2 regions of the Pseudomonas sp. B22129 genome follow, and region 2 is predicted to be linked to the other one. Evidence: predicted binding sites of a transcription regulator. Region 2 holds the regulator's gene; the other holds the start of a gene.

Region 1 (4,209 bases), 1.7 Mb from region 2:
AGCAGACCCTTGCCGAGCGGGTAGGCTGCGTAAGCCCGGTGAATGCGGATGTACCACCACAGCGCCAGTGCCATGCAGTTGGCGACAATGGCGGTCACCAGGCCGATGCCCATCAGCCCCAGTTTCGGCAGGCCGAACATGCCCTCGATCAACGCATGGTTGAGCAGGTAGTTGAGCACCGTGCCGCACAGGCTGATCACCATCACCGGGGTCGCTTTGCCGATGGCGCTGGTAAAGCCGCGCAAGGCCATGAAGCTCAGGTAGCCGGGGAGGGCGAAGGGCAGGATTGTCAGAAATTGCCCCGCCGCGTGCACGTTGGTTTCGGTCTGGCCGAACATCAGCAGTACTGGCTTGAGGTTCCACATCAGCAACGCCGCCGCCAGCGCCATCAACCACGCCAGCCAAAGCCCGGCCTGGGTCAGGCGGGTTGCGCCTTCGATATCGCCCGCGCCGTGGCGGATGGCCACAAGGGTGCCCACCGCCGCAATCACCCCGATGCAGAAAATCGCCACAAACGAATAGCTCGCTGCGCCCAGCCCGCCGCCGGCCAAGGCCTCGGGGCTCAGACGAGCCATCATCAGGGTGTCAGTCAGCACCATCAGCATGTGCGCCAACTGTGAGGCAATCAACGGCCCCGACAGCCGCAGAATGGCCCAGAGTTCGGTACGTGCCGGATGTTGCATGATCATCACGCTCGGAAAGTCAGAGGGTTGAGGGAGGGTTGATTCTCGGCGCTTCGGGCGCCTTCCACAAAAGGATAAAAGCGATCATCCGCATGACTAAAACTCATGTATAGCGATTCTGGTAGGGTGAGGCATTGCGCTGTAGGATCTTTCCTTATGACCCGTCGTCTTCCCCCGCTTTATGCCCTGCGCGCCTTTGAGGCAGCCTCCCGCCACAACTCATTCACTCGGGCGGCGGACGAGTTGTCGATCACTCAAAGTGCCGTCAGCCGGCATATCCGCACCCTTGAAGAACATTTTGCCTGCCGCCTGTTCCAGCGCAGCGGGCGCAGCCTGCAACTCACTGAAGCGGCGCGTCTGCTATTGCCCGGCGTGCGCGAAGGTTTCGCGGCGTTGGAACGCGCCTGTCATACCCTGAATGCCGAAGACGACATCTTGCGCATGAAGGCACCGTCCACCCTGACCATGCGCTGGCTGCTGGCGCGGATCAGCCGCTTCCGCGCCTTGCAGCCGGGTAATGAGGTGCAACTGACCAGCGCGTGGATGAGCGTGGATGAAGTCGACTTCAACCAGGAACCTTTCGACTGCGCGGTGCTGTTGAGCTACGGGCATTTTCCGGCAGATTGGGAGGCGTGCTACCTATTCCCCGAGCTGCTGATTCCGGTGGGCGCGCCGAACCTGCTCAATGATGGCCCGTGGGACGTGAACCGTCTGGCGGCTGCCGAGCTGCTGCACCCCACGCCCGACCGCCGCGACTGGCGCAACTGGCTGGAGCGCATGGGGCTGTCGTCCCAGGTTTCCCTCAAGGGCGGGCAGGTGTTCGACACGCTGGAGTTGGGCATGATCGCCGCCGCGCGGGGGTATGGTGTGTCGATGGGGGACCTGCTGATGGTGGCCGAAGACGTCGCCCAGGGGCGGTTGAGCCTGCCTTGGCCGACGGCAGTGGCGAGCCGGGAAAACTACTACCTGGTGTGGCCGAAAACCCGCCCCGGCGGCGAGCGCTTGCGCCGCCTGGCGGAGTTTCTTCAGGGTGAAGTCAACGCCATGGAACTGCCTCGGGTTGAACGCCTGGATTGATCGCTCGTGCAATCGTTTGCGCGATACCCCTGTGAATCGCTCAAGTATTGGCCGTGCCCGCCGAAGAAGGTGTGTTGGAACCCCCCGCGTTTCAACGTTTCCAACCCGATAATTTGCCGAGCAACGCTAAGAGATCAGGATGATCCTGGCCTCGGCCAGGAGCTTCTATGTCTCAACCTCGCGCTCGGATCGCGTCCCAGTTAGGCCTTGCCTTGGCCGTGATTCTGGCTGTCGTCATCAGCGGCAGCACTGTCTTCGCCCTGCGTTCTCTCGACTCCGCCAACCTCGACACCCGCGAGGAGCACCTGGCCAGCGAAGCACGCCTGCTCGCCGACCAACTCAACACCTTCCACAGCACCTTGCGCGAAAGTACCCAGCGTTTGAGCGGGCTGTTTGAAAAGCGCTTCGGCGCCGGCTTGAGCGTGCACGCGGACCAGCCAGTGACCGTGGCCGGTGTACAGACCCCGAGCCTTTACCTGGGCGAGCAGGTGCTGAACAACAACTTCGATGAAGTGGACGAGTTCAAGCAAATGTCCGGCGGCGTGGCCACGGTGTTCGTGCGCAGCGGCGAAGATTTCATCCGCATCAGCACCTCGCTGACCAAGCAAGACGGCAACCGCGCTATCGGCACCGTGCTCGACCACCAGCACCCGGCCTACCAGCGCTTGCTGGCCGGCCAGAGTTATGTGGGCCGCGCGGTATTGTTCGACCGTTCCTACATGACCCAATACAGCCCGGTGCGCGATGCCGGCGGCAAAGTCATTGCCGTGTTGTTTATCGGTTTTGATTACACCGACGAGCAGAAGGCCCAGTTCGATAACCTCAAGCGCTTCCGTATCGGCCAGACCGGCTCCCTGGCGTTGCTGGATGAACAGAAGCACTGGCTGGTGCCACCGGCGGGCGTGCAGGCGCTGGATCAGGCGGTTCCGGTGATGCTCGACCTCGCGAAAAAGCCGGGCGAAGGCCGCTTCTGGAGCGACAAGAACGAAGATTTCTACAGCGTCTCGGTGCCGTTTGAAGGTGGCCCGTGGGCAGTGGTGGCGAGCATGCCGAAATCGGAAATCCGCGCCGTGACCTGGGCCGTCGGTATTCGCCTGGTGATTGGCAGCGTGCTGGCGATGTTATTGGCAGTGGGCGCAGCGGTCTGGCTACTGCGCAGTAAATTGCAGCCCCTGAGTGATCTGGTGCGTCAGGCCGAAGCCTTGGGCGCGGGGGATTTGAGCGCGCGCTTGAACGTGTCCAGCCACGACGAAATCGGCCAGTTGGCGGGCAGCTTCAACCAGATGGGCGAAGCGCTGTCGACCATGGTTTCGCACATTCGCAAGGCGGCCGAAGAGGTCAACAGCCGCGCGCAGGCGCTGTCCGGTTTATCCGGGGGCGCCTATGAAGGCATGGAGCAGCAGTCCGGCGAGATCACCAGCATGGCGGGCGCAGTGGAAGAGTTCAGCGCCACGTCGCTGAACATCGCCGACAACATGGGCAACACCGAACGGCTTGCACAGGAAAATGCGCAGCAGACGCGCATCGGCCGCACCTCGATGCAAGAGGCGTCGTCGTCCCTGGAGCATATCGCCACTGCGCTGAACAGCACGGCTACAGTGATCAACACCCTGGGTCAGCGTTCCCAGGAAATCGGCGGGATTGTCGGGGTGATCACCTCGATTGCCGAGCAGACCAACCTGTTGGCGCTCAACGCCGCCATCGAGGCTGCCCGCGCCGGTGAGCAGGGGCGTGGGTTTGCCGTGGTGGCCGACGAAGTGCGCAACCTGGCATCACGCACCCGTCAGGCCACCGATGAAATTTCAGTGATGATCCAGAGCATCCAGCAGGAAACCGGCAACGCCATCAGCACCATGGAACACGGTAACGTGCTGATGCAGGAAGGCCTGTCGCGCAACGCCGACGTGGCCTCGGCCCTGGCGCGCATCGACGAGCAAAGCCGCTCCGCCGGCCAGCAGTTTGCCGCGATTACCACCGCCACGCAGGAGCAGAGCAGCACGGCGAACGTACTCAGCAGCAACCTGCAAAGCATTGCGCTGGCCAACAGCGAGCAGCGCGAAGTGGTCTCGAACCTGGCGATCACCGCCAAGGAACTGGAAACCCTGGCGGCGGGCCTGCGCCATGAAGTGGACCGCTTCCGCTAAGGCTTGGCGTCGCCCAGGCCGGGGTCCACGCGCTTGCCGATATCTTTGAGACGCGCCAGTTGATCCACCATGCCTGGCGCTTCGTCGAGGCTGCTGACGAAGGTCCACAGGTACGTCATGACCGCGTAAACGTGGCCGGCTTTCACGGCGGGCGACAGTGCCAACTGGCTGATCGCGACCACAAACAGCAGGGCTGCCAGCGTACCGATAAACAGGAACGCGGCGGCCTCGCGGTCTGACAGCCAGATGCGCAGGCGTGACAGCACCTGGTAATGACGCTGCAAGGTCTGGGCGCCGACCTTTTC
Region 2 (4,209 bases):
CGAGCAATGCTTCGAATTCGTCGTCGGTAATGTCGGTGTTGGCCGAAGCGGCAGGCGCTTCGGTGGCTGCGGCAGGGGCCACGGCGTCAGCCGCGAACTGGCCTTTGCCATGCAGCTGGTCGAGCAGGGATTCAAATTCTGCGTCGGTAATGTCTTCGCTGGTCGGCGCAGCAACCGGCGCACGCGGCGCTTCAGCTTCGGCCTTGACCGCGCTGAGGGAGTTGAGCAGCTGTTCGAACTCGCTGTCGGTCACATCCGGCTCGGCTTCCACCACCGGCGCGGGGGCTGCAACGGCAACCGGCGTCGAGGTGTCGGCGGGTTCTGCCAGGCGCGCCAGGGCGGCCAGCAGTTCCGGGGTAGCCGCGGTGATCGGGGCACGTTCGCGCACTTCGCTGAACATGCCGTTGACTGCATCCAGTGCTTCGAGAATCACGTCCATCAATTCCGAATCAACGTGGCGCTCACCCTTGCGCAGGATGTCGAACACGTTCTCGGCGATGTGGCAGCACTCCACCAGCTCATGGAGCTGGAGGAAGCCGGCGCCCCCTTTTACAGTGTGAAAACCGCGAAAAATTGCATTGAGCAGGTTCGCATCATCCGGTCGGCTTTCCAGCTCGACCAGTTGCTCGGACAACTGCTCTAAAATTTCGCCGGCCTCTACAAGGAAATCCTGAAGGATTTCTTCATCGGCGCCGAAGCTCATGTGGGTGCTCCTTAGAAGCCTAAACTGGACAACAAATCGTCTACGTCGTCTTGCCCGGATACAACGTCTTCACGTTTATCGGCATGAATCTGCGGACCTTCACCCTTGGCGAGATGTTTTTTTGGATCTTTTTCCGAGAGGATCGCCGCGCGGTCATGTTCAATACCGGCAAAACGATCGACCTGGCCAGCCATGAGCACCAGTTTGAGCAAATTGCTTTCCACTTCGGTGACCAGTTGGGTCACGCGTTTGATCACCTGACCGGTGAGGTCCTGGTAATCCTGGGCCAGCAGAATGTCGTTGAGGTTGCTGGAAACCGTGCGGTTTTCCTGCTCGCTGCGCGACAGAAAACTGTCGACCCGACGCGCCAGCTCACGAAACTCTTCAGCGCCCACTTCCCGACGCATGAAGCGGCCCCAGTCAACACTCAGGGCCTGGGCTTCGTTGGCCATACCGTTGACCAGCGGCGTGGCGTTTTCCACCAGGTCCATGGTGCGGTTGGCCGCCGCTTCAGTCAGCCTGACCACATAGGACAGGCGTTCGGTCGCGTCGGTGATTTGCGAAATCTCTTCGGCCTGGGGCATATGCGGGTCAATCTGGAAATTGACGATCGCACTGTGCAGCTCGCGTGTGAGCTTGCCCACTTCCTGATACAGGCCGCGGTCACGGGTCTGGTTGAGCTCATGGATCAACTGCACCGCGTCGCCGAACTGGCCTTTTTCAAGGCTTTCAACCAACTGGTGAGCATGCTTTTTCAGGGTCGACTCAAAGTCTCCCTGTGACGTTTCGTTATGCTCCATAGCGCCCCCGTGGCAGCATCAATGACCGATGCGTTCGAAGATTTTTTCGATCTTCTCTTTCAGTGCCAGCGCCGTGAACGGCTTGACCACGTAACCGTTGACCCCGGCTTGGGCGGCTTCAATGATCTGTTCACGCTTGGCTTCAGCGGTCACCATCAGCACAGGCAGGCTGCGCAGCTTTTCATCCGCACGCACGTGGCGCAGCAGGTCGATACCGGTCATGCCCGGCATGTTCCAGTCGGTTACCAGAAAGTCGATGCTCCCGCTGTTGAGGATCGGAATCGCCGTAATGCCGTCATCCGCCTCGACCGTGTTGGTGAACCCAAGGTCACGCAACAGGTTTTTTATGATCCGCCGCATCGTTGAGAAGTCATCAACGATGAGGATTTTCATGTTCTTGTCCAATTCGACCTCCAAGCAGTCTTAAACGCGCCCAGCACCTGGACGCGCCATTTCAATCAACAGGCGTTACACAAAAAGGACTGCCCAGGGCACCACGGAACTGATCCGCGAAAACGTGAAGCCTTCGCGGTAGCGTCTGCAGTGTCCCCACACTGCCTGTCAGCGCGCGCGCCACTCTCCCAATCGTCCCCGCAAGCGGGCTGCGCACTGGCTATGCAGCTGGCTGACACGCGATTCGCTGACCCCCAGGACCTCACCGATTTCCTTGAGGTTCAGCTCTTCGTCGTAGTACAGCGCCAGCACCAGTCGCTCACGCTCCGGCAAATTGGCAATCGCCTCCGCCAACGCCCCCTGGAAACGTTCATCTTCCAGGTCGCGCGACGGTTCGAGATGTGCACTCGCGCCGTCCTCGTGCAGCCCTTCGTGTTCGCCGTCCTGCAACAGGTCGTCGAAACTGAACAGGCGGCTGCCCAAGGTATCGTTCAAAATCCCGTAGTAATCGTCGAGACTCAATTGGAGTTCGGCCGCAACTTCATGATCTTTAGCGTCACGGCCGGTTTTTGCTTCAATTGCGCGAATCGCGTCACTGACCATTCGCGTGTTGCGGTGTACCGAACGCGGCGCCCAATCCCCTTTACGCACTTCATCGAGCATCGCGCCACGGATGCGGATACCCGCATATGTCTCGAAACTCGCACCCTTGCTCGCGTCGTATTTGGTCGACACTTCGAGCAGGCCGATCATGCCGGCCTGGATCAGGTCTTCCACCTGCACGCTGGCGGGCAGGCGTGCCAGCAAGTGATAGGCAATGCGCTTGACCAGGGGCGCATAGCGCTCGATCAGTTCGCCCTGGCTGTCACGTGCCGACTTTTTGTAAAGGTTGTAGCCGCTGGATGTCATAGCACCGGTCCTGCGCTCGTCTGATGCACCAAACGCTCGACGAAAAACTCCAGATGCCCCCGCGGGTTGGCAGGCAACGGCCAGGTATCGACCTTCTGGGCAATGGCCTTGAACGCCAGTGCGCACTTCGAACGAGGGAACGCTTCATAGACCGCACGCTGCTTTTGCACGGCCTTGCGCACACACTCGTCATACGGAACTGCGCCGACGTATTGTAAGGCGACATCGAGGAAGCGATCCGTGACCTTGGTCAACTTGGCGAACAGGTTGCGCCCTTCCTGCGGGCTTTGGGCCATGTTGGCCAGCACACGGAAGCGGTTCATGCCGTAGTCACGGTTAAGCAGTTTGATCAGGGCGTAAGCGTCGGTGATCGAGGTGGGTTCATCGCACACCACCAGCAACACTTCCTGCGCCGCGCGCACGAAGCTGACCACGGACTCGCCGATCCCGGCGGCGGTGTCGATCACCAGCACGTCGAGGTTGTCGCCGATATCGCTGAATGCCTGAATCAGGCCGGCATGCTGCGCCGGGCTCAGGTGCACCATGCTCTGGGTGCCCGACGCCGCCGGCACGATGCGAATGCCGCCTGGCCCCTGCAGCAGCACATCGCGCAGCTCACAGCGGCCTTCGATCACATCGGCGAGGGTGTGTTTGGGTGTCAGCCCCAGCAAAACGTCGACGTTCGCCAACCCCAGGTCAGCATCCAGCAGCATGACGCGACGGCCAAGCTCTGCCAGGGCCAGGGACAAATTCACTGACACGTTAGTTTTCCCGACGCCACCTTTGCCGCCGGTCACCGCGATCACCTGTACGGGATGCATGCTGCCCATTTTATTTCTTTACCTTGTCTTGCTTAGACGCAGGCTACATGGCTTGGCCGCGTGAATCGCTTGCAGACCATCGATGTAGATACTTTTCACGGTGTTCACTGCCCTCAACCGACCCGTTTTGCCGGGTTGTGGTAAAGGTCCGCGAACATGTCAGCCATCGCTTCCTCGCTAGGCTCTTCTTGCATTTGCACACTGACGGCACGGCTGACCAACTGATGACGGCGCGGCAGATGCAGATCATCCGGAATCCGCGGGCCGTCAGTCAGGTAAGCAACCGGTAATTCATGGCTGATCGCCAGGCTCAACACTTCACCCAGGCTCGCGGTTTCGTCGAGCTTGGTCAGGATGCAACCGGCCAGGCCGCAGCGCTTGTAGCTGTGGTACGCAGCGGTAAGAACCTGTTTCTGGCTAGTGGTTGCAAGCACCAGGTAATTCTTTGATTTGATGCCACGCCCGGCCAGGCTTTCCAGTTGCATGCGCAAGGCCGGGTCGCTGGCTTGCAGGCCGGCGGTATCGATCAGCACCACGCGTTTGCGCAGCAGCGGGTCGAGGGCATTGGCCAGGGACTGGCCCG

The links. Region 2 encodes FliA, which starts transcription of late flagellar genes. Its sites were predicted from a motif close to CTAAAGTTTNNNNNNNNNNNGCCGNTAA; they were not measured.
Region 1: the regulator FliA is predicted to act here: its motif matches at 1,800-1,827, upstream of AB4P94_RS07365 (methyl-accepting chemotaxis protein).

Annotation. Positions count from the first base shown of each region.
Region 1 covers NZ_CP162592.1:1,636,681-1,640,889, forward strand. The annotation lists gene AB4P94_RS07355 (NorM family multidrug efflux MATE transporter) at 1-689, opposite strand, end outside; gene AB4P94_RS07360 (LysR substrate-binding domain-containing protein) at 840-1,760, shown strand; gene AB4P94_RS07365 (methyl-accepting chemotaxis protein) at 1,928-3,904, shown strand; gene AB4P94_RS07370 (ABC transporter six-transmembrane domain-containing protein) at 3,901-4,209, opposite strand, start outside.
Region 2 covers NZ_CP162592.1:3,330,433-3,334,641, reverse strand. The annotation lists gene AB4P94_RS15355 (chemotaxis protein CheA) at 1-703, opposite strand, end outside; gene AB4P94_RS15350 (protein phosphatase CheZ) at 715-1,503, opposite strand; gene AB4P94_RS15345 (chemotaxis response regulator CheY) at 1,522-1,896, opposite strand; gene fliA (RNA polymerase sigma factor FliA) at 2,065-2,805, opposite strand; gene fleN (flagellar synthesis regulator FleN) at 2,802-3,635, opposite strand; gene flhF (flagellar biosynthesis protein FlhF) at 3,740-4,209, opposite strand, start outside.